4 regions of the Cedecea davisae genome follow, and region 4 is predicted to be linked to each of the others. Evidence: predicted binding sites of a transcription regulator. Region 4 holds the regulator's gene; each other region holds the start of a gene.
The links. Region 4 encodes PhoB, which activates phosphate uptake and scavenging genes when phosphate is short. Its sites were predicted from a motif close to CTGTCATAAAACTGNCNNAT; they were not measured.

Region 1: the regulator PhoB is predicted to act here: its motif matches at 2,148-2,167, upstream of kdgR (DNA-binding transcriptional regulator KdgR).
Region 2: the regulator PhoB is predicted to act here: its motif matches at 5,949-5,968, upstream of pstS (phosphate ABC transporter substrate-binding protein PstS).
Region 3: the regulator PhoB is predicted to act here: its motif matches at 4,637-4,656, upstream of glpT (glycerol-3-phosphate transporter).

The regions. Positions count from the first base shown of each region.
Region 1 covers NZ_CP172054.1:1,904,164-1,912,128, reverse strand. The annotation lists gene ACG1VR_RS09495 (MBL fold metallo-hydrolase) at 1-332, opposite strand, end outside; gene ACG1VR_RS09490 (YebO family protein) at 349-633, opposite strand; gene mgrB (PhoP/PhoQ regulator MgrB) at 689-832, opposite strand; gene ACG1VR_RS09480 (YobH family protein) at 992-1,231, shown strand; gene kdgR (DNA-binding transcriptional regulator KdgR) at 1,264-2,055, opposite strand; gene ACG1VR_RS09470 (MFS transporter) at 2,233-3,606, shown strand; gene htpX (protease HtpX) at 3,652-4,533, opposite strand; gene prc (carboxy terminal-processing peptidase) at 4,726-6,774, opposite strand; gene proQ (RNA chaperone ProQ) at 6,795-7,478, opposite strand; gene ACG1VR_RS09450 (GAF domain-containing protein) at 7,583-7,965, opposite strand, start outside.
Region 2 covers NZ_CP172054.1:4,812,582-4,820,546, reverse strand. The annotation lists gene yiiM (6-hydroxyaminopurine reductase) at 1-205, shown strand, start outside; gene ACG1VR_RS23040 (lytic polysaccharide monooxygenase) at 255-869, opposite strand; gene phoU (phosphate signaling complex protein PhoU) at 1,346-2,071, opposite strand; gene pstB (phosphate ABC transporter ATP-binding protein PstB) at 2,085-2,858, opposite strand; gene pstA (phosphate ABC transporter permease PstA) at 2,906-3,796, opposite strand; gene pstC (phosphate ABC transporter permease PstC) at 3,793-4,755, opposite strand; gene pstS (phosphate ABC transporter substrate-binding protein PstS) at 4,820-5,860, opposite strand; gene glmS (glutamine--fructose-6-phosphate transaminase (isomerizing)) at 6,100-7,929, opposite strand.
Region 3 covers NZ_CP172054.1:1,369,858-1,377,822, reverse strand. The annotation lists gene nrdA (class 1a ribonucleoside-diphosphate reductase subunit alpha) at 1-611, shown strand, start outside; gene nrdB (class Ia ribonucleoside-diphosphate reductase subunit beta) at 667-1,797, shown strand; gene yfaE (class I ribonucleotide reductase maintenance protein YfaE) at 1,801-2,055, shown strand; gene glpQ (glycerophosphodiester phosphodiesterase) at 2,093-3,160, opposite strand; gene glpT (glycerol-3-phosphate transporter) at 3,171-4,523, opposite strand; gene glpA (anaerobic glycerol-3-phosphate dehydrogenase subunit A) at 4,786-6,396, shown strand; gene glpB (glycerol-3-phosphate dehydrogenase subunit GlpB) at 6,393-7,658, shown strand; gene glpC (anaerobic glycerol-3-phosphate dehydrogenase subunit GlpC) at 7,645-7,965, shown strand, end outside.
Region 4 covers NZ_CP172054.1:3,771,859-3,779,823, forward strand. The annotation lists gene brnQ (branched-chain amino acid transporter carrier protein BrnQ) at 1-716, opposite strand, end outside; gene phoR (phosphate regulon sensor histidine kinase PhoR) at 1,142-2,449, opposite strand; gene phoB (phosphate response regulator transcription factor PhoB) at 2,472-3,161, opposite strand; gene sbcD (exonuclease subunit SbcD) at 3,361-4,578, shown strand; gene sbcC (exonuclease subunit SbcC) at 4,575-7,730, shown strand; gene mak (fructokinase) at 7,793-7,965, opposite strand, start outside.

The sequences.
Region 1 (7,965 bases), 1.9 Mb from region 4:
CGCCGGACGGGGCCAACGAAGGAAAGCGGAGATGCCCGACGTGAAAAGACGGGATCGGTCAGTAAATAGTTGCCATTGAGTCTCAATAACAGGCTGGCATGTCCCAGCCACCAGGCGCGGTCATCGCTGCCGCTAAGGCTTACCTGCTGCCACCAGTTTTGTATAAAAGCGGAGTAGCCTGAAGCCGGAGGGTGAGGAAGCTGCTGCGCTTTACGTTCCTGGCGCCAGCGCTTTACGGCACCCGGCTGGCGAACAGAGGGCTCCGGATTGCGGAACCCATCGGGAAGATGGTGGGATAACTGCGGATTATACCAGGGGTTTTTCCAGCTCATCCCACCTCCAGCTCGCTTAGCGCTCTGCTACCAGACGAACAAAATCGTCGTCAACATCTTCTTCCTGCGCTTTCGCAACAGGCTTTTGCTCCTGCTCCGGCTCGTTTGCTTCACACAGACGGCGCAGCAGTGCGTTTTGACGTTTTTGCAAGTCAACCAGCTCTTCGAGCAGCGCGATTTGCTCGTTTGCACGACCGCTGGCTCGATTCACAAAAAACCACAGTACAAGGCCAATAATCAGCGTCACCAGCGAGATAGCCAGCGGCATGAAACTCAAAGCACCAAAACTCAATTCGTTCATCTTACCACCTCAATAAAAAAAGCATTCTACACCTGAGGCAGGGAGAGAAAAATCACTACCAGGGGATAAATTTGTTAATGGTACAAATGCCGCTGAAAAACTGCACATCCTGGTCGCACATCACATTTATCATTTGAGTCCATAACAGCAGGCAGGCAACGACAATAACTAAAACAATCACCCATCTGTACTTTCTCACTGCTACGCCACCTTTTGACCGTATAATTTCGCCAATTTAACACCATCCACATAAACTATAAGTAACGATTCCTGCTTTTTTATTTCAGAATCATCAGATTGTGACGCCTATAGATCAAAGTAAGATGTTTACTGTTCCTGATTGATACATGAGGTATCTATGCGCTTTATTATCCGTACTGTTGTCGTTATCGCATTGATCTGGATTGGATTATTGCTATCCGGCTATGGCGTTCTCATTGGCAGCAAAGAAAATGCCGCAGGGCTTGGATTGCAGTGCAAATATCTGACCGCACGTAATACCGTTACCGCGCAGTTTATTCACACAGACAGCGGTATCATCGGTTTAACCGACTGCCCGATACTACGCAAAACTGATACACCCATTGATAACGGCTAATAATGAAGCCGCCGCGCGGCTTAGCCAGCCGCTCAGAAAGGATAGTGATTGTAGCCCAGCTCCCGGGAGACGCTGCCGGCGGCCTGATGAAGAATTTTAACGTACTCCTCCAGCCGCTCTTCACTGTAGCGCAACGTTGGGAAAGAGATGCTCATACCCGCCGTCACTACGCCAAAACGGTCAAATACCGGCACCGCCACGCAGCGAATGCCCTCCTCCTGCTCTTCATTATCTTCGCCGTAGCCCTGTTTGCGAACGATATCCAGCACCGGTAATAGCGTTTCAGTGCTGCAAATCGTGCGATCGGTGCTGCGGAAATATTCCACCGGGCTGAGAATATCAAGCACCTCAGGCCGCTCGCGCCAGGCCAGAAGGACTTTGCCAATCGCGGTACTATAAAGCGGGTTGCGTCGCCCTACCCTGGAGTACATACGCAGGTTATAGAGCGAATCGATTTTGTGAATATAGACGATACTGCTGTCATCCAGCGCCCCAAGGTGAATGGCCTCTCTGGTCTGGCGGGAGAGTTCTCGCATTTGCACGTCGGCGCTGCGAATAAGATCGACATTCTGCAATGCGCTGCTGCCCAGTTCGAACAGCTTGAGGGTAATAGAGTATTTTTCCGACTCATCTTCCTGGGCAACATAGCCAAGGGATTTCATGGTTTGCAGGAAGCGATAGACGGTGCTTTTGGACATCATCACGCGCTGAGCCAGCTCGGTGATCCCCATTTCTTTCTCTTCGCCGAGGGCCTGCAAAATGCCGAACACTTTCAACACGGAAGAAACTGAATCTGGTTGCTTATCGGGGTCTACAAGCGCCATTCATCACCTCGATCTTGTTTATTTTATAAAAATCGGAACTGCTTTTTAGTATATGCGTCGCCCCGCGAGCACCGCAATCAAAGCCTGCTGATTCGTTACAAATCTGCGGCATAACGCGAAGGGATTAATGATAAATTAGCTACTCTCCTGACGAATTTAGACAGCACAATTTATAGTATGGATAAACTCTTGTCCGACGGCATCCCTGCGCCTCAGCGCTATGGCGCAATACTCACCATAGCGCTGGGTATCATGATGGCCGTTCTGGATGGCGCTATCGCCAACGTTGCCCTGCCCACGATTGCACACGATCTTAATGCCAGCCCGGCTGAATCAATCTGGGTGGTAAACGCCTATCAAATTGCGATTATTGTCTCCCTGCTTTCGCTCTCTTTCCTTGGCGATATCTTTGGTTACCGGCGTATTTATCAATGCGGGCTGATGCTGTTCTGCCTGACGTCGTTATTTTGCGCGGTTTCTGACTCTCTGCCGATGTTAACCTTTGCGCGCGTATTGCAGGGCTTTGGCGGTGCGGCATTAATGAGCGTCAATACCGCGCTTATCCGCCTGATCTATCCCCAGCGCCAGCTTGGCCGTGGCATGGGCCTGAATTCGTTTATTGTTGCCGTATCCTCCGCAGCCGGGCCGACCGTGGCCGCCGCCATCCTCTCCGTTGCCTCCTGGCAGTGGCTGTTCTTGATTAACGTACCGATTGGTATTGTGGCTCTGGTTCTGGCGCTGCGCTATTTGCCGCCTAATCAGCAAAAATCTCAGGGCCAGCGTTTCGATATGCCGAGTGCGATAATGAACGCCCTGACCTTTGGTCTGCTGATTTCGGCTATCAGCGGATTTTCTCAGGGTCAGCCCGCCCCGTTGATCATTGGCGAACTGGTCGCGCTTGCGGTCGTGGGTTATTTCTTTATTCGCCGCCAGCTCAAACTTCCTTTCCCGCTGCTGCCGGTTGATCTGCTGCGCATCCCAATTTTTTCGCTGTCGATAGGCACATCCATATGCTCGTTCGCCGCGCAAATGCTGGCCCTGGTTGCTCTGCCCTTTTTCCTGCAAACCACCCTCGGGCGCAGTGAAGTGGAGACGGGGCTGCTGCTGACTCCGTGGCCGCTGGCAACAATGGTGATGGCTCCGCTCGCGGGCTACCTGATCGAGCGCCTCCATGCCGGGCTGATGGGGGCCGTGGGGCTGGCCGTTATGGCCTGCGGATTATTCGCCCTGGCGCTGCTGCCGCATAATCCGTCCGATATCGATATCATCTGGCGCATGGTGCTTTGCGGGGCGGGTTTTGGCCTGTTCCAGTCGCCTAACAACCACACTATTATCTCTTCGGCTCCTCCTCACCGCAGCGGCGGAGCCAGCGGAATGCTGGGCACGGCGCGTCTGCTTGGCCAAAGCTGCGGCGCTGCGCTGGTGGCGCTTATGTTCAACCTGTTTACCACCGGCGGCACTCACGCTTCGCTGGTGCTGGCGGGTATTTTTGCCACCGTTGCCGCCATCGTCAGCGGATTACGAATGTCCCAGCCCCGCGCGCAGGCATAAAAAAAGCGTGCCGCTCAGGGCACGCTTTTTACTTCAAGACTTCGTTTATTTCAGGTATTCGCCGCTGCGCAGCGCTTCGATACGTTTGTCTAGCGGCGGGTGAGTCATAAACAGCTCGCTCATCGACTTCGCCTTACCGTTGATGCAAAACGCCATCATGCTGCTGGCTTCCTGCGGCTCATAGCTGGTTTTCAGACGCTGCAGCGCGGCAATCATCTTCTCACGACCTACCAGCTTCGCGGAGCCTGCATCCGCATGGAATTCACGGTGACGTGAGAACCACATGGTAATGATGCTGGCCAGAATACCAAACACCAGCTCCAGCACCGTAGCGATAGCGAAATAGACCATCGGGTTACCGTTGCTGCTTTCGTTATCGTCTCTGTTCCCGGACAGGAAGCCGGAAGCCACCTGAGCGATGATACGAGAGATGAAGATAACGAAGGTGTTCACTACGCCCTGAATCAGGGTCATGGTCACCATGTCGCCGTTGGCGATGTGGCTAATTTCGTGGGCGATAACCGCTTCGGCTTCGTCACGACTCATGTTCTGCAACAGACCCGTGCTGACCGCCACCAGGGAGGCGTTACGGCGCGCCCCGGTAGCAAACGCATTGATATCCGGCGCGTGATAAACCGCAACCTGCGGCATCGCGATGCCCGCCTGCTGCGACTGCCGGCGCACGGTTTCAACTAACCAGCGCTCAGTTTCGTTACGAGGCTGCTCAATCACCTCCCCCCCTACGGAACGCAATGCCATCCATTTTGACATCAGCAGGGAAATAAATGAGCCGCCAAAGCCAAACAGCACCGCCATGATCATCAGACCCTGAACGCTGCTCGACTGGATCCCCGTCAGGCTTAGCACCAGCCCGAAAACGACCATCACCGCAAGGTTGGTCAGCAGGAAAAGCCCGATACGCATCATAATTTTCTTTTTACCTCGGTTAAAAACACGCTCTTTGCGCTCCACAACATCGTAGGGGCGCGCCGCCTATTTTCAAGCATCTCGAGCCGCCAAGTGATTAATAATACATAACTTTACATTTTGTATGCATTTGTCTTACATCGCTGGAGACAGGTAAAAAAATGGGCACCGTTTCGGGTGCCCATCGGGGAGTTATTTTGCGGGTGCCGGCTGCTCTGCCGGCCTGTCCTGCTCCATACCGGCAAGATCGATGGCGATATGAACCGTTTCATCAAGATACGGATCGGGCTCCTGGTAATCCTTTGGCAGATCGTCCAGTTTCTTGAGCGGTGCCTTGCCTTCGCGTTTATAGCGGTCATTGATACGAGCCAGCCGCGTAGCATCGTCTTCCAGGTTCTCTTTTTCACGCTGGGCGTAATTAAGGGAAACGATGTTGCGCTTCTCTTTTAGGGCATTGAAACGGGCAATGTCCTTCACGATGTACTGGAACTCAGGATCTTTAGCGATGCGATCCTCATGCTGCTTCAGAAGCTCCGGCTCAAATGGCGTTAAGTCACCGGTCTTGACGTAGGTTGCGGCATTGATGCTATCCCACGGCAAAGCGTTATCTTCAAACTTCTCGCCGGTTTCCGTCTGCTCGGTGCCGGTAGGCATCATGATGTCCGGAGTGACACCTTTACGTTGGGTACTGCCGCCGTTGATGCGGTAGAACTTCTGAATGGTGTACTGAACCGAGCCAAGCGCAGGCCATTCCGGGCGCAGCATCTGATCGTAGATGCGGTTCAGGGAACGGTACTGCTGGACGGTGCCCTTGCCAAAGGTCGGCTCGCCGACAATCAGCGCGCGGCCATAATCCTGCATCGCGGCGGCAAAGATTTCCGAAGCCGAGGCACTGAAGCGGTCAACCAGAACCACCAGCGGCCCTTTGTAGTAAACCACGCCGTCGGTATCGCTATCTTCACGGACTTTACCGTTGTTGTCGCGAACCTGAACCACCGGGCCACTAGGAATAAACAAGCCGGAGAGCGAAACCGCTTCAGTCAGCGCCCCGCCGCCGTTGGAGCGGAGATCGATTATCACGCTCTTAACGTTCTGTTTTTCCAGCTTCTGCAGCTGAACTTTGACGTCATCCGTCAGGCCAACGTAGAAGCCTGGAATATCCAGCACCCCAACTTTGTCCTTGCCGACGGTTTTTACAGACATTTTCACGGCGCGATCTTCAAGACGAATGCGCTCGCGGGTCAGCGTGACGATACGCGTCTTAGTGCCTTTGCCTGCGGGCAGGATCTCAAGGCGAACCTTGCTGCCTTTCGGGCCTTTAATAAGCGCAACCACGTCATCCAGACGCCAGCCAATAACGTCAACCATCGGCTTACCGGTCTGGCCAACGCCAACAATGCGGTCACCCACGGTAATCGATTTGCTCTTCGCCGCCGGACCACCGGCAACCATAGAGTTGATCAGCGTATAGTCATCATCCATTTGCAGAACGGCACCGATCCCTTCCAGAGAAAGGCTCATTTCAGTGTTGAACTGCTCGGTGCTGCGCGGAGAAAGATAGTTGGTATGCGGGTCGATTTCGTGCGCAAAGGCGGTCATTGCCAGCGAGAACACGTCTTCGCTGTTGCTTTGCGCCAGGCGGCGAATCGCAAACTGATAACGCTTGGTCAGCGTTTCGCGAATTTCCTGCTCGGTTTTACCCGTCAGCTTCAGGCTTAACTCGTCGTATTTAACCTTTGCGTCCCAGAGCTTATCCAGCTCATCAACGCTGGTTGGCCACGGCAGCTTACTGCGGTCCAGGTTTATAGTGTCGTTGCCGGTGAAGTCCATCGGCTTAGCCAGCACCTTCAGCGCGTACTGATAACGTTCAAAACGGCGCTTCTGACCCAGATTGTATAAATCGTAAAACACATCGAGCTTGCCGGAACGTAACTCATCGCCAATCTGCCCCTTTCTGGCGGCAAACTGCGCTACGTCACTTGCCAGCAGCACATTGTGGCTGTAGTCGAGCAGGTTCAGGTAGCGGTCAAAGATTTTTGCCGAGAAGTTAGCGTCCAGATCGAACTGACGATAATGCGAGCGGGTGAAGCGAGAGGTGACACGCTCGCTCACCGTCGCGTGCTGAGGCTCTTCCTTTAACTGCGGAATTTGGTCAGCACGAGTGATGTTGTCCAGGGCCAGGGCACTGCCTGCCACGAACAGCAGGCTGGCGATAGCCGTAAGCTTAAAGAGTTTGTTCATGCCTGAGTCAGGCCTCCGTTTCAGAACTGCAAGTGTTCTGCGCGTACGATCATTGCCATACCAGAAGTCAGCTGTACACGGACGCCATCTTTGGTAATTTCCAGGACGGTTGCATCCATTGCGTTGTTGCCTGCTTTGACTTTAATGGCCTGTCCAACCTGCAGAGCTGAAATATCGGTCACCGGCGTACGGCGCTCTTCGCGCACTGCCTTAGGAGCCGGTTTTTCTGCGCGAGGTTTGCGCTCTGCACCTTCTTTACGACGCGGTGCAGCGGCCGGGCGCGGTTTGCGTTCGCGGCGTGGCGCTTCTTCCGTTACGCCAGCGGCGGCGGCAGCTTCACGCTTCTTCGCCTGCTGTTCGGCGCGCTGTGCCTGCACGCGAGCTTTTGCTTCTTCAAGCTGCTGGCGAGCGTGCTCTACGTGCTGCTCGTCCAGCTCACCGCACGGGTTGCCATCAAGATCTACGCGAGTCGCGCCAGCCTTGATGCCGTACAGGTAACGCCAGCTTGAGGTATAAAGACGTAATGCCGAGCGAAGCTGAGTTTTGCTGAGGCTCATTTCGCCTTCAACACGAGAAACTAAGTCCTGGAAGATACCAATCTTCAGAGGACGTGCTTCACCTTCAGCACTAAAACAGTGCGGAAAACGCTCTGCCAAAAATGCGATAACTTCTTTACTGCTATTCAACTTAGGTTGATTTTCCATGAAATTTCCTGATTACAACGGAATTGCCAATAAGCCGCAGGCATGAACAGGCGACATTATAATGACGCCATCGCTAAATGCCACGTTATCCGTTGCTTATCATGCTATCGGGAGAAGAATTTTTTAAAATCGGTGCCGCTAAGCACATCTGAAAGCAGAGAAACCAGGGTTTTTAAGCCGATTTCGTCTTCTTCTGAAAAACGCCCAAACTCGGTGCTGTCGATATCAAGCACGCCGATAACCTGGCCGTCTACCGCCAGCGGCAGCACGATTTCGGAATTACTGGCAGCGTCACAAGCGATGTGGCCGTCAAAGGCATGTACGTCTTCAACACGCTGGATGGTGGCTGTCGCTACCGCGGTGCCGCATACGCCTTTACCTACCGGGATGCGCACGCAGGCGATTTTGCCCTGGAACGGGCCAAGTACCAGCGTGTCTGCTTCAAGAAGATAGAATCCTGCCCAGTTCACCCCTTCCAGGCGCTCAA
Region 2 (7,965 bases), 1.0 Mb from region 4:
CGCGCCGCTGGAGCTGGCATCGCGCCTGAGCGATGTTACCGTGGCCGAAGCGATTGCCATAGCCTGGCATATGCCGTTTGATGATTCGCAATATCATCGCCTGTTGTCAGCCGCGGGGCTTTCGACCAGTTGGACAAGGACGATGCAGAAAAGGCGTATTTCAGGAAAGATTGAGGATAATTCGCGGCGTTTGTTCGGCAAATAATAACGTTGTGATAACCATGCCCTGAAAGCATGGTTATCATCCGTCAAAGCTATTTGATATCAGTATCAATTACCTGATAGAACGCATTACCGGTATCGGCAATATCCCAGACGCCGAGAATAACATGGTAGCCCTTATAATCTGACGGAATGGTACAATCCTTGATGGTAATACTATTCGCAGGAACCTCACCTTTACCGTCCTGATCGCAAATTGGCTTATCAAGGTCAAACTGTGCACGGGTCAATTTCTTGCTTGGATCCCAGTCTTTTTTAGTAATAAAGAAACGCCATCTTTCGGTTTTATGAGCTGCGGTCAAAGTCCAGGTAAAACTTTGCTTACCTGTATTCAATTCCACCTTGTGCCAACGAGTAGGGCTTTGCTCATCAAGTTGCGCATAATTATCATGCCCGGCACTGGCGATGTGACCATCAGCAGGGCCGTTTGCAGGGAACCCTTTAGGTCCTTCCAGCGACTGCGGTTCATACTGAATAGCCCCGCAGTTTTTATTAAGATTACCGGCTTGTGAAGTACAAAGAAAAGCGCGTGAAGGCGGATTACTGACGTAGCCATGGAAAGGTTTTGCCTGCTCGGCATAACTTAGTGAAGATGCCGCCATTAAGGCCAAACCGGCACAAGTAGTTAATACTGTCGTTTTACGCATGAACAGAACCCTCTATTTATTGTGAAAGAGTTAAATAAATACTTTATATATTCAAGGCTGGCTTTCATTCTGCTAATAAAATAAAAGCATGATATTGAACACACGATATAACCTTCGCGCGTGAAATACATAATAACAACCACCCTCAAACCATGGATTTTATTGCAACGACAATTAGTCTAGACCACAAATAAAAACATGAAAAAAATATATCTTTCTGCAACGTCAGGCAGAATAACGTGTAAAAACACAACGAGAAATAATGGGAAAACAATACCCACCCACAAAGAATAAAATATAGTTATCTAACAATATAATAAGAAAATATATTATTCACTGACGATGGTTATTAAGCCATTTCAGGAAACCGGGAGGGAATTTGCAGAAAACGCTCATTTTAAGGGAGAGGCGGATAACTCATGAATTTGATGAAACGATCATCATCCCTCTCCCTGAGGAGAGGGAAACAGAGAAGCTTATTCTTTTGGATCTTTACCTGCCAGCAGCTTGTCCAGCTCGTCGCCGCCAACGTGACGGAAGTCCTGGCCCTTCACGAAGTAGAAAATATACTCACAAATGTTCTGGCAGCGGTCGCCGATGCGCTCGATTGAACGGGCGCAGAACAGCGCGGTCAGCACGCTTGGAATAGTGCGGGAATCTTCCATCATGTAAGTCATTAGCTGACGCACGATGCCTTCGTACTCCTGATCCACTTTCTTATCTTCACGGTAAATACGCACCGCTTCGTCCAGATCCATACGAGCAAATGCATCCAGCACATCGTGCAGCATCTGTACGGTGTGGCGGCCCAGAGACTCCAGGCTCACCAGCAGAGGCTGGTGTTGCTGGGAGAATTTCTCCAGCGCGGTGCGGCAGATTTTATCCGCTACGTCACCAATACGTTCCAGCTCGGCGATGGTCTTGATGATGGCCATCACCAGGCGCAGGTCGCTGGCGGTTGGCTGGCGTTTAGCGATGATGCGCACGCAGGCTTCATCGATAGCCACTTCCATCATGTTGACCTTCTGGTCACCGGCAATAACGCGCTTGGCCAGCTCGCTGTCCTGGTTGTGCATAGCGGTGATAGCGTCGGAAAGCTGCTGCTCCACCAGCCCGCCCATGGTCATGACCTGAGTGCGGATGTACTCCAGCTCGGCGTTGAACTGGCCGGAAATATGTTTATTTAAATTGAGGTTGTCCATCGCGCTCTCCAAATCAACCGTAGCGGCCAGTAATATAATCTTCGGTTTGTTTCTTCGCTGGCGTAGTAAACAGCGTATCGGTTTCGCTAAATTCAATCAGCTCGCCGAGGTACATAAACGCCGTGTGGTCAGAACAACGCGCCGCCTGCTGCATGTTGTGGGTCACGATCACCACGGTATAGTCTTCTTTCAGCTCGGTAATCAGCTCTTCAATGCGCCCGGTAGAGATTGGGTCAAGAGCGGAGCACGGCTCATCCAGGAGTAACACTTCCGGGCGAATAGCGATACCGCGGGCGATGCACAGACGCTGCTGCTGGCCACCGGAGAGACTGTAGCCGCTCTGGTGCAGTTTATCTTTAGTTTCGTTCCACAATGCGGCTTTAGTCAAAGCCCACTGCACGCGCTCGTCCATATCGCTACGGGAAAGCTTTTCAAACAGGCGAACGCCGAAGGCGATGTTGTCGTAAATCGACATCGGGAACGGCGTCGGCTTCTGGAAGACCATGCCCACTTTGGCACGCAGCAGCGCGATATCCTGGCTCTGGGTGAGGATGTTTTCCCCATCCAGCAGGATTTCACCTTCTGCACGCTGCTCCGGGTAGAGCGAGTACATTTTGTTAAAGGTGCGCAGCAGGGTGGACTTACCACAGCCTGACGGCCCGATGAAGGCGGTAACCTGGTTCTTCGCGATATCCAGATTGATGTTCTTCAGGGCGTGGAACTTACCGTAGTAGAAGTTCAGGTCACGAACCTGGATTTTGCCTGGGGCTAAATCAACCTTACTCATCTGTTTCTTAATCTCCGTCCGGCGCCGCGATGGCCGCGCCGTAAAATTTAACCGTGTTTACTCTTTGAGAAAATCACGCGCGCCAGAATGTTCAGCAGCAGCACGCAGAGGGTAATAATTAGCACCCCTGCCCAGGCCAGCTGTTGCCATTCGGCAAACGGGCTCATAGCAAATTTGAAAATGGTCACCGGCAGGTTGGCGATTGGCTGCATCATGTCCGTACTCCAGAACTGGTTGGAGAGGGAGGTGAACAGCAGCGGCGCGGTTTCACCGGCGATACGGGCAATCGCCAGCAGCACCCCGGTGATAATCCCGGACACCGACGCTTTCAGCGTAATGGCGGAGATCATTTTCCACTTCGGCGTACCCAGAGCGTAAGCCGCTTCACGCAGGCTGTCCGGCACCAGTTTCAGCATGTTCTCAGTGGTACGAATCACGATTGGCACCTGCAGCAGCGCCAGCGCAATAACGCCCGCCCAGCCGGAGAAGTGCTCCATCTTCGCCACCACGATGGTGTAAACAAACAGGCCTACAACAATCGACGGCGCGGACAGAAGGATGTCGTTAATAAAGCGAATCACTTCGGCCAGAGCAGACTTGCGGCCATATTCCGCCAGGTAAATCCCGGCCATGATGCCAAGCGGAGTCCCGATAACGGTCGCCCACAGGATAAGCAGGCCGCTGCCCGCGAGGGCGTTCGCCAGGCCACCGCCTGCGGTATTTGGCGGAGGCGTCATTTCGGTGAACAGCGCCAGCGACATACCGTCGATGCCGCGCGTCACCGTTGAAAACAGGATCCATACCAGCCAGAACAGACCGAATACCATGGTCGCCATTGAAAGCGTCAGGGCAATACGGTTTTTTACGCGGCGGCGCGCCTGCATCTTACGGCGCGATTCAGCCAGCGCCGCGTTGCTTTGCATTTCCATCGTGGTCATGAGCGAGCCCCTTCATTTTTCGCCAGGCGCATAATCATGAACTTAGAGATAGCCAGCACGATAAAGGTAATCACGAACAGAATTAAGCCCAGTTCCATCAGCGCGGCGGTATGCAGCCCGGATTCCGCTTCGGCAAATTCGTTTGCCAGCGCGGAAGTGATGCTGTTCCCCGGCATATACAGCGATGCGCTGTCGAGCTGGTAGGTGTTGCCGATGATAAAGGTCACCGCCATGGTTTCACCCAGCGCGCGGCCAAGGCCAAGCATCACGCCGCCGATCACGCCATTTTTGGTGAACGGCAGAACGATTCGCCAGATAACTTCCCATGTGGTGCAGCCGATGCCGTAGGCCGACTCTTTCATCATCACCGGGGTTTGTTCGAATACATCGCGCATGACGGAGGCGATGTAGGGAATGATCATAATCGCGAGGATCACGCCAGCAGCGAGGATACCAATGCCGAAGGCCGGGCCAGAGAACAGCGCGCCAACAATAGGCACGGCGGACAGCACGTCGCCTACCGGCTGCTGGAAGTAAGTCGCGAACAGCGGAGCAAAGATAAACAGGCCCCACATGCCGTACACGATACTTGGAATAGCCGCCAGCAGTTCAATAGCAATACCCAGCGGGCGCTTCAGCCAGCCGGGCGCAAGTTCAGTCAGGAACAGGGCAATACCAAAGCTCACCGGCACCGCAATCAGCAGCGCGATGAACGAGGTCACCAGGGTTCCGTAAATCGGCACCAGCGCACCGAAGACTTCGTTAGGCGCATCCCACTCTTTGGTCCAGAGGAAGGAGAAACCAAACTTCTCGATGCTCGGCAGGGAGGAGATAAACAGCGAGATGATAATCCCACCCAGCAGAAATAGCACAATCACCGCAGCCAGTTTTACCAGCGCACTGAAAATTACATCGCCTTGTTTGCCAGGGGCTTTAAACGTCGGCTTAGTCACAGCCATAGCGTACTCTTTGTAGTTGCTGAATAAACCGGGGTAACATACCCGTTACCCCGGATTTTTGCACTTAGTACAGCGCCTTACCGGAGCTGTCTTTTACATTCGTTTTCCATGCAGCGCGAACCTGCTCAACCACGGAGGCTGGCAGCGTTGCATAGTCCAGCGCGTTAGCTTCTTTAGCGCCAGATTTGTATGCCCAGTCAAAGAACTTCAGCACTTCTGCGCCCTGCTCAGGGTTTTTCTGCTCTTTGTGGACCAGGATAAAGGTGGTGGAGGTGATTGGCCATGCTTCATCACCCTTCTGGTTGGTCAAGTCCTGTGCGAAGGATTTGCTCCAGTCAGCGCCTTTAGCCGCGTTAGCAAAGTTGGCTTCAGTCGGGCTAACCGGCTTGCCGTCAGCGGACAGCAGCTTGGTGTAAGTCAGGTTGTTCTGCTTAGCGTAAGCGTATTCAACGTAGCCGATGGAGCCTGGCAGACGCTGTACGAATGCAGCGATACCGTCGTTGCCTTTACCGCCCAGACCGGTTGGCCAGTTTACGGTAGAGCCTGCGCCGATTTTGGTTTTCCACTCTTCGTTCACTTTAGCCAGGTAGCTGGTGAACACGAAGGAAGTACCGGAGCCGTCAGCACGACGTACAACCGCGATGTTCTGATCCGGCAGTTTGTGGCCAGGGTTCAGTTTGGCAATCGCCGGGTCGTTCCATTTTTTGATGGTGCCCAGGTAGATATCACCCAGGGTTTTGCCGTCCAGCACCAGTTCGCCAGATTTGAAGCCCGGCAGGTTAACTGCCAGCACTACGCCGCCGATAACGGTCGGGAACTGGAACAGGCCTTCTTGCTGTAATTTGTCATCCGCCAGAGGGGCGTCAGAAGCGCCGAAGTCAACGGTGTTAGCAATGATTTGCTTAACGCCGCCGGAGGAACCGATACCCTGGTAGTTAACCTTGTTACCAGTTTCTTTCTGGTAGGTATCTGCCCACTTGGCATACACCGGCGCAGGGAAAGTTGCACCAGCGCCGGTCAGGCTTGCAGCTGCAAACGCAGTAGAAGCGCTCAGAGATAAGGTCGCGGCGACAACAGTTGCGACAGTGGTACGCATAACGTTCATAATGTCTCCTGCCAGATGTTCATAAATTGTTGTTTAATTAAATACAGGGTAGAAAATAGGACAGTTTGGTGACAGTTAAATGTACGAATTATGACAGTTTTATGACAAGGCCAGCCCACAACAAAACCTAAGCTAAATAAGCTCATTATTACAATAAAAATCAGTTAGTTATAATTATCGAGCGGGCAATAAAAAAGCTGCCCGTAGGCAGCCTGGTATTCAACATTTATGACAACAGCTTATTCTACTGTTACCGATTTCGCCAGGTTACGCGGCTGGTCCACGTCTGTGCCTTTGATAAGCGCGACATGGTAAGAAAGCAGCTGTAGCGGCACGGTGTAGAAGATTGGGGCAATCACCTCTTCCACATGCGGCATCTCGATGATGTGCATATTGTCGCTACCGGTGAAACCGGCATCCTGGTCGGCGAAGACATACAGTTGGCCGCCACGAGCGCGCACTTCTTCAATGTTGGATTTCAGTTTTTCCAGCAGTTCGTTGTTTGGTGCCACAACGATAACCGGCATATCAGCATCAATTAACGCCAGCGGGCCATGTTTCAGCTCGCCTGCGGCGTAGGCTTCAGCGTGAATATAGGAAATCTCTTTCAGCTTCAGGGCACCTTCCATCGCGATCGGGTACTGATCGCCACGGCCGAGGAACAGCGCATGATGTTTGTCTGAGAAATCTTCGGCTAAAGCTTCAATGCGTTTGTCCTGAGACAGCATCTGCTCGATGCGGCTCGGCAACGCCTGCAGGCCGTGAACGATTTCGTGCTCAACGGAAGCATCAACACCCTTCAGACGCCCCAGTTTAGCCACCAGCATCAGCAGAACGGTAAGCTGGGTGGTAAATGCCTTGGTGGACGCTACGCCGATTTCAGTTCCGGCTTTGGTCATCATCGCCAGGTCGGATTCACGCACCAGAGAAGAACCCGGCACGTTACAAATCGCCAGAGAGCCAAGGTAACCCAGCTCTTTGGAAAGACGCAGCGCAGCGAGCGTATCGGCCGTTTCGCCAGACTGGGAAAGGGTGATCATCAGGCTGTTACGGCGAACCGCAGATTTGCGATAGCGGAATTCCGAGGCAATTTCGACGTCACAAGGTACGCCAGCAAGCGCTTCGAACCAGTAACGGGAAACCATACCGGAGTTATAAGAAGTTCCGCAGGCGACGATTTGAATGTGCTCAACCTGAGACAGCAGCTCGTTGGCTTTTGGCCCCAGCTCGCTCAAGTCCACCTCACCGTGGCTGATGCGCCCGGTCAGCGTATTCTTGATGGCGTTTGGCTGCTCGTAGATCTCTTTCTGCATATAGTGGCGATAAATACCTTTGTCGCCCGCGTCATATTGCAGGTTTGATTCGATGTCCGGGCGCTTAACCAGCTCGCCTGTATTATCGAAAATCGTCACCGAGCGGCGGGTGACTTCGGCAATATCGCCCTCTTCCAGGAAGATAAAGCGACGGGTCACCGGCAGCAGCGCCAGCTGGTCGGAAGCAATGAAGTTTTCGCCCATGCCGAGACCGATAACCAGCGGGCTGCCAGAACGAGCGGCCAGCAGGGTGTCAGGATGACGAGTATCCATGATGACCGTGCCGTAGGCACCGCGCAACTGAGGGATGGTGCGCAGCACGGCTTCGCGCAGCGTACCGCCCTGTTCCAGCTCCCAGTGCACCAGGTGAGCAATCACTTCGGTGTCGGTTTCGGAAACAAAGACGTAGCCGCGCTGTTGCAGCATTTCGCGCAGCGGTTCGTGGTTTTCAATGATACCGTTGTGCACCACCACGATGTAGTCAGAGACATGCGGGTGAGCATTGGTTTCTGAAGGTTCGCCGTGGGTTGCCCAGCGGGTGTGAGCGATACCGGTGCCGCCGTGCAGCTCGGTTCCCTCAGCCGCTTCGGCAAGCTTTTGCACTTTACCCAGGCGACGCAGACGGGTCATATGACCCTTTTCGTCCACAACCGCCAGACCCGCAGAGTCATAACCGCGGTATTCCAGGCGACGTAACCCTTCAAGAAGGATTTCAGCGATATCACGTTGCGCTACTGCGCCAACAATTCCACACATAATTTTAAGTCCTGATAATGGCGTTAGCCATGTGTT
Region 3 (7,965 bases), 2.4 Mb from region 4:
CAAAAGAGCAAGGTGCCTGCCCGTGGTTCAACGAAACCACCTACGCCAAAGGCATCCTGCCGATCGACACCTACAAGAAAGATTTGGATGCGATCAGCAACGAGCCGCTGCACCTGGACTGGGAAGCGCTGCGTGAGTCCATCAAAACTCACGGCCTGCGTAACTCCACGCTCTCCGCCCTGATGCCGTCTGAGACCTCTTCGCAGATCTCTAACGCCACCAACGGCATCGAGCCACCGCGCGGCCATATCAGCATTAAAGCCTCGAAAGACGGTATCCTGCGCCAGGTGGTGCCTGATTACGAGCGTCTGAAAGATAACTACGAGCTGCTGTGGGAAATGCCGAATAACGACGGTTACCTCCAGCTGGTTGGCCTGATGCAGAAGTTTATCGACCAGTCGATCTCCGCCAACACCAACTATGACCCGACGCGCTTCCCGTCTGGTAAAGTACCGATGCAGCAGCTGCTGAAGGACTTGCTCACCGCCTATAAATTTGGCGTGAAGACCCTTTACTATCAAAACACGCGCGACGGGGCCGAAGATACCCAGGATGACCTGGCACCTTCTATCCAGGACGATGGCTGCGAAAGCGGCGCTTGCAAAATCTAACGCTTAATCCCCTCGCAAGAGGGGATTTTTTCGACGCATCATAGGATTTGACCTCATGGCCTATACCACTTTTTCACAGACAAAAAACGATCAGCTCGCCGAACCGATGTTCTTTGGCCAGTCGGTTAACGTCGCGCGCTACGATCAGCAAAAATATGACATCTTTGAAAAACTGATTGAGAAGCAGCTCTCCTTCTTCTGGCGCCCGGAAGAAGTCGACGTCTCCCGCGACCGCATCGACTTCCAGGCGCTGCCGGAGCACGAGAAGCACATCTTTATCAGCAACCTGAAGTATCAGACGCTGCTGGACTCCATCCAGGGCCGCAGCCCGAACGTGGCGCTGCTGCCGCTGATCTCTATTCCTGAACTGGAAACCTGGGTGGAAACCTGGGCGTTTAGCGAGACCATTCACTCCCGCTCTTACACCCACATCATCCGTAACATCGTTAACGATCCGGCGATTGTGTTTGACGATATCGTCACCAATCAGGAGATCCTCAAGCGTGCCAAAGATATCTCCGGCTACTATGACGATCTGATCGAGATGACCAGCTACTGGCATCTGCTGGGCGAAGGCACCCATACCGTGAACGGTAAAACCGTCACCGTTAACCTGCGCGCCCTGAAAAAACAGCTCTATATCTGCCTGATGAGCGTTAACGCCCTGGAAGCCATTCGCTTCTATGTCAGCTTTGCCTGCTCCTTCGCTTTTGCAGAGCGCGAGCTGATGGAAGGCAATGCCAAAATCATCAAGCTTATCGCCCGCGACGAAGCCCTGCACCTGACCGGCACTCAGCACATGCTGAACCTGATGCGCAGCGGCGAAGACGACCCGGAAATGGCCGAGATCGCCATAGAATGCCGCCAGCAGTGTTATGACCTGTTCGTGCTGGCCGCCCAGCAGGAAAAAGAGTGGGCGGACTACCTGTTCCGCGACGGCTCGATGATCGGCCTGAACAAAGACATTCTCTGCCAGTATGTTGAGTACATCACCAACATCCGCATGCAGGCCGTTGGCCTTGATTTACCGTTCCAGACCCGCTCAAACCCAATTCCCTGGATCAACGCCTGGCTGGTTTCCGACAACGTGCAGGTTGCACCGCAGGAAGTTGAGGTCAGTTCCTATCTGGTTGGTCAGATAGATTCCGAGGTCAATACCGACGATCTGAGCGACTTCCAGCTGTAAGTTATGGGCCGTATTACGCTAAGCATTACCGGCGCACATCTCATTAGCGAAGAGGAACACCCTTCGCTACTGGCCGCGCTGGAGTCACACAAAGTCTGCGTTGAGTATCAGTGCCGGGAAGGTTATTGCGGCTCATGCCGGACTAAGCTGCTGGCAGGTGAAGTGCAATGGCTGACCGAGCCGCTGGCCTTTATTCAGCCCGGCGAGATCCTCCCCTGCTGCTGCAAAGCGCGGGGAGATATCGAACTCGAGATGTGAAGATGTGAAAAAGGCCGCTAAGCGGCCTTTTTATTTACTACTGCTGTTTTTTAAGGAACTGCACGCCCTTGTCGGGGAAGTCGGTAAATAACCCGTCCACGCCCGCTTTGTTATAAAGCACGTCATACAGCTGATTTACGTCGCTCACGTAATCCGGCAGCGCGTCCGCCCTTACCGTATAAGGATGTACCGTCAGCTTGCTGGCGTGCGCCTCGGTAACCATATCGGTCAGCCTGACGTGGCCTTTCTTCGAGTCCTTTTCCACCAGCATGTGATAGTCGGGGCCGATACCGTCGGCATACTGCGCAATCTGCTTCATGGCGCCCGGCTTGAACATCCAGTCATAGCTGTAGTTGGCCCACTTCCCGTCCGCCTGCTTCTCCTGGGTTTCATTCCAGTCGGTATAGGCAATCAGCTGTACCAGCTTCAGGTCCATGCCCATCTTCGGCTCAAGCTGGTTCTTAATGCGCTTCAGCTCGGCGGCGTCAAAGCATTGCAGGTAAACCTTGTCCTGCTTGCCGGTGTAGCCGTACTGCTTGAGCACCTCCAGCGTTTTAGCCGCGATGTCCTTGCCTTCCTGATGATGGAACCACGGGGCCTTAATTTCAGGGTAAATCCCGATATTGTGCCCGGTGGAGTGGTTCAGCCCCTGGATAAACTCAATCTCTTCCTCAAAGGTATGCACGCGGAAGTCGGACTTGCCCATCGGGAAGCGGCCAGGGTAAGTCTGCACCTGCTTGCCGTTAACGATATCGAAGCCTTCGGTAAACTTCAGCGACTTGATTTCGGCAAGCGTAAAGTCGATGGCGTAGTAACGCCCGTCTTTACGCGCCCTGTCGGGGAAGCGCCGGGCCACGTCGGTGACCCTGTCCAGATAGTGGTCATGCAGCACCACCAGCCGGTCGTCTTTGGTCATCACCAGGTCTTGCTCAAGGTAGTCCGCCCCCTGAGCGTAGGCCATGGCTTTTGCCGGTAAGGTATGCTCCGGCAGGTAGCCGCTGGCTCCCCGGTGGGCAATAACGATTTTGTCCGCCGTCTGGGCAAATGCGGCGCTGGTTGCCACCAGCACTACGCCCGCCAGCAGGGATTTTGCAATCAGTTTCATTTCGCTCTCCTTAGCCGTTCTTCAGCAGTTTTTCATCATGCTGTTTACGTTCGCCAATCATCACCACAATCAGCAACAGCACCGCCAGCACGCTACCGCCAATCATGACGATGAACCCGCCGTCCCAGCCGAAGAAGTCAACGGTATAACCCACAATGGCGCTGGCCGCTACCGACCCGCCAAGATAGCCGAACAGGCCGGTAAAGCCCGCCGCCGTACCGGCAGCCTTTTTAGGTGCCAGCTCAAGCGCATGCAGGCCGATAAGCATCACCGGGCCATAAATCAGGAAGCCGATGATTATCATACAGGCCATATCCACGCCCGGATTACCCGCAGGATTAAGCCAGTAAACCACGGTGGCGATGGTCACCAGAATCATGAAGAAAACGCCGGTTGCGCCGCGGTTGCCCTTAAAGACTTTGTCCGACATCCAGCCGCACAGCAGCGTGCCCGGAATGCCCGCATATTCGTACAGGAAATAGGCCCAGGAGGATTTATCCAGCGCAAAATGCTTCACTTCTTTCAGGTAGGTCGGTGACCAGTCCAGAATGCCGTAACGCAGCAGATAGACAAACACGTTAGCAATGGCGATGTACCACAGCAGGCGGTTCGGGAACACGTACTGCATGAAGATCTGCTTCGCGGTTAACTCTTCTTCCGCTTTATCGTTGTAATCCGTTGGGTAGTCGTTTTTGTACTCTTCAATCGGCGGCAGGCCGCAGGATTGCGGAGTATCACGCATCAAGCCAAACGCAACAATGGCCACAAAAATGGCGGCAAAAGCAGGCATATAAAGCGCCGCATGCCAGTCGTTAAACCACGCCATGCCCAGCATAAACAACAGCGGAGGAATACCGCCGCCGACGTTATGGGCGCAGTTCCAGACCGAAACAATCCCGCCGCGCTCCTTCTGCGACCACCAGTGAACCATGGTACGCCCGCACGGCGGCCAACCCATCCCCTGGAACCATCCGCACAGGAACAGCAGCACGAACATGCCCGCGATGCTTGACGTTGCCCACGGCACAAAGCCCATAAACAGCATCACCGCCGCAGCGAGTATTAAACCGGCAGGCAGGAAAACGCGCGGATTCGAGCGGTCAGAGACCGACCCCATGATGAATTTCGAAAACCCGTAGGCGATGGAAATCCCGGATAGAGCAAAACCGAGGTCGCCGCGCGAGAAGCCCTGATCAATTAAATAAGGCATCGCCAGCGTGAAGTTTTTTCTTACCAGATAGTAAGCGGCGTAACCGAAAAAGATGCCCATGAAGATCTGCCAGCGCAGGCGGCGATAGTGCGGGTCTATCTGCTCCTCTGGCATACGCGCTTTATGCGCTGCGGGTTTGAAGATACTTAACATACGTGCCTCCGTGGCCTGGATTTGCAGCGGGAGCAAACGGCTCCTGCCAAATGTTCTTTTGCGAGCGCATCTTAGTTATCAATGCGCGTATTTACTGTGAAACATCGCACACAATGTTACATTTTTATTACAAAGAGGCGAAAGCGTGCATTGAACGACGCTTTATTTTCGTTTTTTGCTCGAATTTGCTCGCAATCAAACATTTCGTTCTTTATTTATGGCTGAATACCTGTAAATAAAGCAGGGATAAAGGGAGCGCCAGGTGAGCAGAGAAACGGACGTAATTATCATTGGCGGAGGGGCTACCGGAGCCGGAATAGCGCGCGACTGCGCCCGCCGCGGGCTTAGCGTGCTGCTGCTGGAACGCCACGACATTGCCACCGGCGCTACCGGGCGCAACCACGGCCTGCTGCACAGCGGCGCGCGCTATGCGGTGACCGACGGCGAGTCCGCTAAAGAGTGCATTGAGGAAAACCGCATCCTGCGCCGTATCGCCCGCCACTGCATTGAGCCCACCGACGGCCTGTTTATCACCCTTCCGGAAGATGATTTAGCTTTTCAGGGCGGGTTTATCGCCGCCTGCCGCCGGGCGGGAATCAATGCCGAAGCGCTGGAGGTAAAAGAGGCTCTGCGCCTCGAGCCGTCGGCTAATCCAGCGCTTATCGGCGCGGTACGCGTCCCGGACGGAACGGTCGATCCCTTCAGGCTCACCGCTGCCAACATGCTGGATGCCAGAGAGCATGGCGCAGAAGTGCTCACCGGCTGCGAAGTTACCGGCCTGATTCGCGAAGGGGCCAGAGTTTGCGGCGTCAAAGTCTTCAACCATTTGACCCGCCAGCCCGATGAATTGCGCGCCGCCATGGTGGTCAACGCCGCCGGGATTTGGGGGCAGCATATCGCCGAGTATGCCGATCTGAAGGTGAAAATGTTCCCGGCCAGGGGTGCGCTGCTGATCCTCGGGCATCGCATTAACAATATGGTCATCAACCGCTGCCGCAAGCCTGCGGATGCCGACATTCTGGTGCCGGGCGACACCATCTCGCTTATCGGCACCACCTCCACCCATATTGATTACGACCAAATCGACAATATGCGCGTGACCGCCGACGAAGTGGATATTCTGCTGCGCGAAGGAGAAAAACTGGCGCCGATCCTTGGGCAAACCCGCATTTTACGCGCCTATGCCGGCGTGCGTCCTCTCGTTGCCAGCGATGACGACCCAACGGGGCGCAGCGTCAGCCGCGGAATAGTGCTGCTCGACCATGCCGCACGCGACGGCATGGACGGGTTTATAACCATTACCGGCGGCAAACTGATGACCTATCGCCTGATGGCAGAGTGGGCTACCGACCTGGTTTGCCGTCGTCTCGGCAATACCGCACCCTGCACTACCGCCACGACTCCACTTCCCGGCTCCGAGCAGACCACGGAGCAAACGCTGGGCAAAGTCATTTCTCTTCCCCCAACCATTCGCGGCTCGGCGGTCTGGCGCCACGGCGACCGCGCAACCCGCATGCTGAATAACAGCCGGTTGAGCAACAGCCTGGTGTGCGAATGCGAGGCCGTCACCACTGGCGAGGTGCGCTACGCAATCGACGCTCTGGGGGTAAAAAGCCTGGGCGACCTGCGGCGCAGAACCCGCGTGGGCATGGGCACCTGTCAAGGTGAGCTGTGCGCCTGCCGTGCGGCCGGGCTTTTGCAGCGCTTTCAGCAGACCACGCCAGCCCAGTCGCTGGAACAGCTTTCCCATTTTCTTAACGAGCGCTGGAAAGGCGTGCGCCCCATAGCCTGGGGCAACGCCCTGCGAGAAAGCGAATTTACCGCCTGGGTTTACCAGGGGCTTTGCGGCCTGGATAACGGAGAACAAGGATGAAATTCGACACCATTATTATCGGCAGCGGGCTGGCGGGGCTGACCGCCGGAATACGGCTGGCAGAGAGCGGCCAGCGCTGCGCCATGATCAGCCGCGGGCAAAGCGCCCTGCATTTCTCCTCCGGCTCGCTGGACCTGCTCTCCACTCTGCCTGACGGCGGCCAGGTTGCTGGCCTGGAGACGGCATTAGATAGCCTTGCGCAGCAGGCTCCGCATCATCCTTATAGCCTGATGGGCAAAAAAACCGTGCTGGAACTTGCCGCAGAAAGCGAGCGGCTGCTGGCCAGAGCCGGGGTCGAACTTGAAGGTAGCTACCTGCAAAACCACCGGCGAATAACGCCGCTCGGCAAGCAGAGAGCCAGCTGGTTAAGCCCTCCTGAAGTTCCGCAGGCTCCGCTGCCGTGGCAAAAAGTGACGGTAATTAATATCGCGGGCTTTCTGGATTTTCAGGCCGAGCTGATTGCCGGTTCGCTGTCGGACTCGGGCTGCGCGGCGCACGTTGCCGAACTCACCCTGCCCGCGCTGGACGTCCTGCGTAATAACCCCAGCGAGTTCCGGGCGGTCAACATCGCTCGCCTGCTCGACCAGCCTCAGAACCGCCAGGCGCTGACGGAAGAGCTTAAAATGCTGCTGGGCAGCGGGGAAGCGATGATCCTGCCCGCCTGCATCGGTCTGGAAGGCGATACCGTCTCTTCCCTGCAAAAAGCCCTCGGCATCCCGATTAAACTGCTGCCAACGCTGCCGCCTTCGGTTCTCGGCATGCGTCTTCATGAGGCCCTGCGCCGCCGCTTTCAGTCGCTTGGCGGGCTGCTGATGCCGGGCGATGCCGTCACCGGCGCACGGCTCGAGCAGGGCTATATTCGTGCCCTGTTCACCAAAAACCATAGCGAAGTGCCGCTGCGTACCGACAACGTTATTCTCGCCAGCGGCAGCTTCTTTAGCGGCGGGCTACAGGCGGACAGAGAGCGTATCTTTGAGTCAATTTTCGGCCTGGATATCGACTCCCCGATGGCTCGAGCCGAATGGAGCAACGAAGACTTCTTTTCGCCGCAGCCCTGGCTGCAATTTGGGCTAAAAGTCGATGAACACTTTCACCCCTTCCACCAGGCCACACGGATGGAAAATTTGTACGCAATTGGTGCCGTACTCGGCGGCTTTGACCCCATCGCACAGGGATGTGGCGCAGGCGTTTCGCTGCTAACCGCCCTGAGTGCCGCCCGGCAAATTCTCGCTACCGCGGAGGAAAGCCATGAATCTGCTTGATGAAACCAGCTTTGAAAGCTGTATTAAGTGTACGGTCTGCACTACCGCCTGCCCGGTTAGCCGGGTTCGCCCGGAATATCCGGGGCCAAAACAGGCCGGGCCGGATGGCGAGCGGTTGCGTCTCAAAGATCCTTCTCTGTACGACGACGCGCTGAAATACTGCACCAACTGCAAACGCTGCGAAGTCGCCTGCCCTTCTGAAGTTAAAATCGGCGATATTATTCAGCGCGCGCGCGCCAAATATGGCGAACACAAACCTTCCCTGCGTGACGCCATTCTCAGCCATACCGATTTAATGGGCACGCTC
Region 4 (7,965 bases):
AGGCCAACACCGGCAATCAGGCCAGCCCAAATGGTGTAGCGGGTCAGCAGGCGGGATTCGGTCACACCGCGAGAACGTGCCGCATTGACGATAACGATCCCGAATACCAGCGAGGCCAGAGTGTCCATCGTCAGGTAGCCGTTCACAAAGCCGTTAGAGAATGCCGCGTTTTGATAGGCTTCGGTCGCAGAACTCAGGCCACCGGCAGGCCACAGAACGGCACCGGCGGAGAGGATCAGCAGCGCCAGGATTTTCACCGGCGCAAGGAAATGGCCAACGGTATCCAGCAGCTTGCCGGGATAAAGCGAAATACCAATCACCAGCGCGAAATACACCAGGCTGTAGATAAACAGCGGCATATCGCCCATACCGGTCAGCGGCGCAATGCCGATTTCAAACGACACGGTGGTGGTGCGCGGCGTGGCAAACAGCGGGCCAACAGCCAGGTAACAAACGGTCGCCAGCAAAATACCGGCCCGGCGGCCAATCGGCGAGCTGAGGCTATCAATACCGCCGCCGACACGGGCAATGGCCACGATGGTCAGCACCGGTAAGCCTACCGCGGTGACCAGGAAGCCAAGTGCAGACGTCCAGACGTGTTCACCGGCCTGTAAGCCAACCATTGGGGGGAAAATGATGTTGCCCGCGCCCACAAACAGCGCAAAGGTCATAAAGCCCAGAGCGATGATGTCACGCGATTTTAAATGATAGGTCATAAAATAATGCAGCCTGTGGATGTGTGGTGTTGAAAACGTTCAAATTTTTTAACCGCACGCGGTTCCAAATAACGTTCGGCAAAAAAGCGGTTATTACCGGTAACGACAGCGGAATATGCTTCTCCGGATCGGTGGCGAAGAATAGTTAGTCGAATTACCACTCAATTTCAGTCGGTCTGGTAACAACAGGGGGGCAATTAAAACGCTTATAGCGTTTGAAGACAAGAAGGGATCGGGAAACCAGAAAGATATCCTTTAAAAATCCCGGCAGGCAGTGAATAAATTCAATTATACGAATTTATTGTGGCTTATCATTCGGACAAAAAATCAACAATTCGCCTTTAACGCTTAACGAGTGGAGAAAAAACCAACAAAAAAGGCCAGTAAACTGGCCTGTGGAAACAGAGCTTGACGGTTGCGGTGAATTAATGTGCAACTGCCGCAGGATCCTGGGCGATTAACCGCTCCGGCAACACAAACGAAAATGTCGATCCCTGCCCCGGTTTACTTTCAATCTCCAGACGCGCGTCGTGGTGGCTAAGGGCGTGCTTCACAATCGCCAGCCCAAGCCCGCTGCCGCCCGTCTGCCGGGAACGGGCTTTATCCACCCGATAAAAACGTTCGGTAAGGCGAGGAAGGTGCTCCGCTGAAATCCCCGGCCCGGTATCCTTAACGCTAAACGCCACGCCGTGCGGCTGACGCCGCCAGGTCACGGTAATGTGCGTCCCCTCCGGAGTATGGTTCACGGCGTTATACACCAGGTTGGAAATGGCGCTGCGCAACTGCTCTTCATTGCCGTAAACCTGTAGCCCAGGCTCAACGTTAAAAGTGAGCGTTTGCTTCTGCTGGCTCAGGGTCTGCGCCTCGCGTTCAACAACGCGCAGCATCAGCGGAACGTCGATTTTTTCATTCATCGACAGCGCCGGTGCCGCTTCAATTCTCGACAAGGTCAGCAGTTGTCGAACCAGCCCTTCCATGCGCGACGTTTGCTCTCGCATCGTATGTAATGCTTTATCCCTCAGCGGGCCTTCCAGCGCCTGATCCTGCATCATCTCCAGATAACCCTGTAACACGGTTAGCGGGGTGCGCAGCTCATGGCTGACGTTGGCGAAGAAGTTACGCCTGGCGCCTTCAAGCTGATGCATTTGCGTCACATCACGCGCCACCATCAGCCACTGCCCGTCGGCATACGGCATCAGGCGGAACTCAAGGTGGCGGCCATTATTCATCACCAGCGTCAGCGGGCGATTAAACTGCTGATTCGCCACATACTGTGTGAATTCGGGATAACGCAGAAGGTTAAGGATGTTTTGGCCGTTATCGTCCGGCCAGCGCAGCCCAAGCAGCTGCTGGGCCAGGCCATTACACCAAAAAATAGAGCCCTCTTCCGTGGTCAGCACCACCGCATCGGGCAACGATTCGGCCCCGCTACGGAAGCGCTTGATCAGATTACCCAGCTCTTTACGGCGCTTTTTGTTACGCAGCTGCATTTGATGCAGCCCGTAAAGCAGAGGCTCCCAGCTTCCCCGGCCCGGAGGCGGAGTCATGCTGCGGTCAACCCACAGCCACCAGGACAGACGAAGGAGATTCCAGAAATGCCAGCTCAGCAGGGAGGTTACTGCCGCCAGTAAAAACCACGGCAGATGGCCAAAGATCAATCCAAGAATAGCCGCCGGTAAACAACAGAGCATCAGCTCCAGTACCAGCCTTTTCCATGACAGCCGTTCCAGCACGCGTCACGCTCCTGTAAGCATTTTAAAAGCGGGTTGAAAAACGATAACCCGTGCCGCGAACCGTTTGCACCATTTTGTCATGACCACTTGTTTCCAGCGCTTTACGCAGGCGGCGAATATGCACGTCTACGGTGCGATCTTCAACGTAAACGTTGGTTCCCCACACGTTATTAAGCAGCTGTTCACGGCTGTAAACGCGCTCCGGGTGGGTCATAAAGAAGTGTAACAGCTTAAACTCGGTTGGCCCCATATCCAGCGGGTCTTCACCGGTCATTACCCGATGCGAGGACGGGTCAAGGCTCAGCCCCTGCATCTCAATCACCTCTTCCACCGCCATCGGCGAAATACGGCGCATTACCGCTTTAATACGCGCCACCAGTTCCTTTGGCGAGAACGGTTTGGTGATGTAATCGTCGGCCCCGACTTCAAGCCCGCGAACGCGATCTTCTTCTTCTCCGCGCGCGGTTAGCATCATCACCGGGATTTCGCGGGTCAGCGCTTCACGCTTAAGGTGCTTAATAAACTGGATACCCGAACCGCCCGGCAGCATCCAGTCCAGCAGGATCAGGTCGGGGAAAGGTTCAATCAGCAGGTTAACCGCGCTGTCATAATCTTCCGCCTCTACCGACTGGAAGCCATTTTGCTCGAGCACAAAGCTCACCATTTCACGAATCGGAGCTTCATCTTCTACGACTAAAATGCGTCTCGCCATGATTTACCCTGTTGAAAAGAGACCATCTCTTATTAATTGTGCGCCAGTATGCGTCAGATTTGTGACAGATTTATGAAAAAGATGACCGTCCGATATTTCACCTTTTTGAATTATGACAGCCGCTGAGTTTCGCGCACGGTTACGCTGGCGGCTCAATAGCTTATAATCGGAAACTCGCCTCTTTGCCATGGGACAGGTTATGCGCATTCTCCACACATCAGACTGGCACCTCGGCCAAAATTTCTATACCAAAAGCCGGGCTTCTGAACACCAGGCCTTTCTTGACTGGCTGCTTAACGCGGCGGCCGAACATCAGGTGGATGCCATAATTGTAGCGGGTGACATTTTTGATACCGGCTCGCCGCCGAGCTACGCCCGTGAAATCTATAACCGTTTTGTGGTGCAGTTGCAGGCCAGCGGCTGCCAGCTTGTTGTGCTGGCGGGCAACCACGACTCCGTCGCCACGCTTAACGAGTCGCGCGAGCTGCTCGCCTGCCTGAATACTCGCGTTATCGCCAGCGCCCGGCATCGCCAGGAAGAGCAGGCGCTGGTGCTGAATAACAAAGACGGCACGCCCGGCGCTATTTTGTGCCCAATCCCGTTTCTGCGCCCGCGCGATATTCAAAGCAGCCAGGCCGGGCTTTCCGGCCATGAGAAGCAGCGCTCATTAATGGAAGCAATTAGCGAGCACTACCAGCAGTGCTACGACGCCGCCGTCGCATTACGCGGCGACCGTCCGCTGCCGATTATTGCCACCGGGCATCTCACCACGGTTGGCGTAACCAAATCCGATGCGGTGAGAGACATTTACATCGGCACCCTGGACGCCTTCCCGGCGCAGCACTTTCCTCCGGCTGACTATATCGCGCTGGGCCACATCCACCGGGCGCAGAAGATTGGCGGCAGCGAACATATCCGCTACAGCGGCTCCCCGATTGCACTCAGCTTCGACGAAACGGGCAAAGCTAAAAGCGTATTTCTGGTTGAATTCAGCGGCGGCCAGCTTGCGGGCGTCGAAGCCCTTGAAGTCCCGGTCAGCCAGCCGTTAGCGGTGATAAAAGGTTCGCTAAGGGAGATAGAACAGCAGCTTGAGCAGTGGCGTAATGCCCCTGCCGAGCCAAAAGTCTGGCTGGATATCGAAATCGCCACCGATGAATATCTTCACGATATGCAGCGTCAGGTTCAGGCTTTAACCGACACCCTGCCGGTAGAAGTTGTGCTGTTGCGCCGCAGCCGCGAACAGCGCGAGCGGGTCATCGCCAGCCAGCATAAAGAGACGCTAAGCGAGCTGACCGTTGAAGAGGTATTTGAGCGCCGCCTTAGCCAGGAAGAAACTACCGAAGAACGCGCCGCCAGGCTGAGAACGCTGTTTGCCCAAACGCTCTCGGACCTGCACCAGCAGGAGGAACAGGCATGAAAATTCTTAGCCTGCGTTTAAAAAATATTAACTCCCTCAAGGGCGAGTGGAAGATTGATTTCACTCGGGAACCCTTCGCCAGCAACGGACTATTTGCCATTACCGGCCCGACCGGAGCGGGCAAAACCACGCTGCTGGACGCCATCTGTCTTGCGCTCTACCACAAAACGCCGCGCCTGAGCAGCGTATCGCAGTCGCAGAACGACCTGATGACCAGAGACACCGCCGAGTGCCTGGCCGAGGTGGAGTTTGAGGTTAAGGGCGTTGGCTACCGCGCTTTCTGGAGCCAGAACCGCGCACGGAATGCGGCAAACGGCAACCTTCAGGCGCCGCGCGTGGAGCTGGCCCAAATCAGCGACGGCAAAATTCTTGCGGACAAAATCAAAGACAAGCTCGACCTTGTTGCCTCGCTAACCGGGCTGGATTACGACCGTTTTACCCGTTCGATGATGCTCTCTCAGGGGCAATTCGCGGCATTTTTAAATGCCGATGCCAACGACCGCGCCTCGCTGCTCGAAGAGCTGACCGGCACAGAAATCTACGGCACCGTCTCCGCTGCGGTATTTGAAAACCACAAGCAAATCAAAATTCGGCTGGAAAATTTGCTGGCTCAGGCGGCGGGCGTTGCCCTGCTCAGCGAAGAGCAGCAACAGCAGCTCACGGCAAGTTTGCAGGCGCTCACTCTTGAAGAACAAACGCTGGGCACCGAGCAGCAGTTGCGCCAGCAGCATCGGGACTGGCTGAGCCAGCTGGGCAAGCTGACTACCGATAAAGAACAAAAGCGGCTGGGGCTGAATACCGCTAATCAGGCTCTGCTGGATGCCGCCCCGCAGCTGGACAAATTGGCTCGTGCGCTGCCTGCCGAAAAGCTGCGCCCGCACTGGCAGCGTCTCCAGGAAAAGCAGCAGGCGCTGAAGCAAAATGCCGAAGCGGCGGAAAGTGTGAATGCACGCTTACGCCACGCCTCGGTGCATCGCCAGCAAACCCGGCTGCTGGCGGCCGTTCAGGCTGAAAAACTTCAGGCGGAGGCTCAGCAGGTTCAGAACTGGCTCTCTGCCCACGATAGCTATCGCCTCTGGAGCGCCGAACTTGCGGGCTGGCGCATGGCCTTTGGCCAGCTGCAGCGGGATGAAAAGCAACTTGGCGATCTGCAGCAGGCGCTGCGGAGTAGCCAGCAAAAATTACAGGCACTGCCGGAGATAAATCTGGCGTTAACGCCGGACGAAGTAAGCACTCATTTACAGCAGCTAATGGCCGCCAGGCCTGGTCGCCAACAGCTGGCAGCCCTGCAACCTCAGTTTGCCACTGTGGAAAAACGCAAATCAGGGCTGGTGCGGGATCTGGAGGAGCTGGATAAGCAAATTGCCGCTTGTGATGTCGAGCTTGGGCAAAAACGCCAGCAGTACAAAGATAAACGCCAGCATGAAGCCGATCTGGAAAAAGTCGTCGAGCAGGAAAAACGGATCCATAGCCTTGAGGCCGAACGTGCTCAGTTGCAAAAGGACGCCCCCTGCCCGCTGTGCGGTTCAACTCAGCACCCGGCCGTTGAGGCCTATAAGGCGCTGGAGCCGGGAGAAAACCAGCGGCGCCTGGCCGCCCTGAAGCTTGAAGTCGCCGCGCTCGCCGAGCAGGGTTTCGCCCTCAAGGGCCAACTTGAAACCCAGCGCCAGCAGCGCGAAAAACGAGTTCATGAAGGCGCGGCGCTACAGGAAGAGGCAGACTCACTCTCGGCCCGCTGGCAGCAGCAATGCGCCGGGCTGAGCATAGCCTTAACGCCACAAGACGATCTGAACCAGTGGCTGGAAGAGCAGGAGCTGCGTGAACAGCAGCTGCGCCAGCTCGCAGAGCGCCAGGCGCTCGAAGCGCAATACCAGCGAGACAGCGAACAGCTCCAAAAGATGAGCGCCGAGTTTAACGCCCGGAACGCTTCGCTTCAGGCGGCGCTGGAGCAGGTTGGCCTTGCGCGTCCGCAGCCGGGCGAAGAGCAAAGCTGGCTGGATGCCCGCCAGCAGGAGTCCCAACAGTGGCAACAGCAGCAGGATAAACTGCCGCAGCTCCGCCAGCAGCTTTCCACCCTTGAAATGCTGCTTTCAACCCTTCAGGACGATGGCTCGGCCCCCGCGATGCTTGCCGAGTCTGAGCACCAGGCCGCGCTGCAAAACTGGCAGACTCTGCACAATGAATGCAACCTGCTGGAAGGCCAGCGTCAGTCTCTGGCGCAGCAGCTACAGCAGAGCGAAGCCGCGGCCCGCGAGGCCCAGGAGCAGTTCAGCGCCGCGCTGGCAGCCAGCCAGTTCAGCGACGAAGAAGAGTTCCATTGCGCCCTGATGGAAGAAAACGTCCGGCTCGAGCTTGAGCAGCACAAACAGCAGCTGGAGCGTCAGCAGCAGCAGCAAACGACGCTGCTTGAGCAGGCCGAAACGGCGCTGGCCCAGCACCTGACGTCACGCCCGGAAACACTCGGCGAAGAAGCAGACATCAGCGTTCTTGAGGCTCAAATTGCAGATCTGGCCCACCGGCTGCGTGAAAACGCCTCTCAGCAGGGGCAAATAAAGCAGCAGCAAAGCCACGACAAAGAGAACCGCTCGCGCCAGCAGGCGCTGATGCAGGAGATCAAAGAGTGCGAGGCTCAGGCGGAGGACTGGGGCTATCTCAACGCCCTGGTCGGCTCCAGAGAAGGCGATAAATTCCGTAAATTTGCCCAGGGACTGACGCTGGATAACCTGGTCTGGCTGGCAAACAACCAGCTTAATCGCCTGCACGGCCGCTACCTGTTGCAGCGTAAAGACAGCGAAGCGCTGGAGCTACAGGTTATGGACACCTGGCAGGCCGACGCGGTGCGCGACACCCGCACGCTGTCCGGCGGCGAAAGCTTCCTGGTGAGCCTGGCGCTGGCGCTGGCGCTTTCCGACCTGGTAAGCCACAAAACCCGCATCGACTCGCTGTTCCTTGATGAAGGCTTTGGCACTCTGGACGCGCAGACGCTGGATACCGCGCTCGACGCGCTGGACACCCTGAACGCCAGCGGGAAAACCATCGGCGTAATCAGCCACGTTGAGGCGATGAAGGAACGTATTCCGGTGCAGATTAAAGTGAAGAAAATTAACGGGCTGGGCGTGAGCCGGCTGGATAAGGTTTTCGCGGTAGATTGACCTTTTACCCTGGGAATAACGAACATCTCCCCCTCACCCTCCTGGAGGATGAGGGGTGCGATTTACTTCTCTAACGGCCAAAGCCACGCCGCGCCCCGAACGCCGCTGGAATCACCGTGCACGGCTTTGCGAATCGGCGTTTCGCACTCGCCGCCAAATACCCAGGGCTTAATCAGCTGCGGCACGGTGCGATACAAACGCTCCACATTGCTCATCCCGCCGCCCAGCACAATCA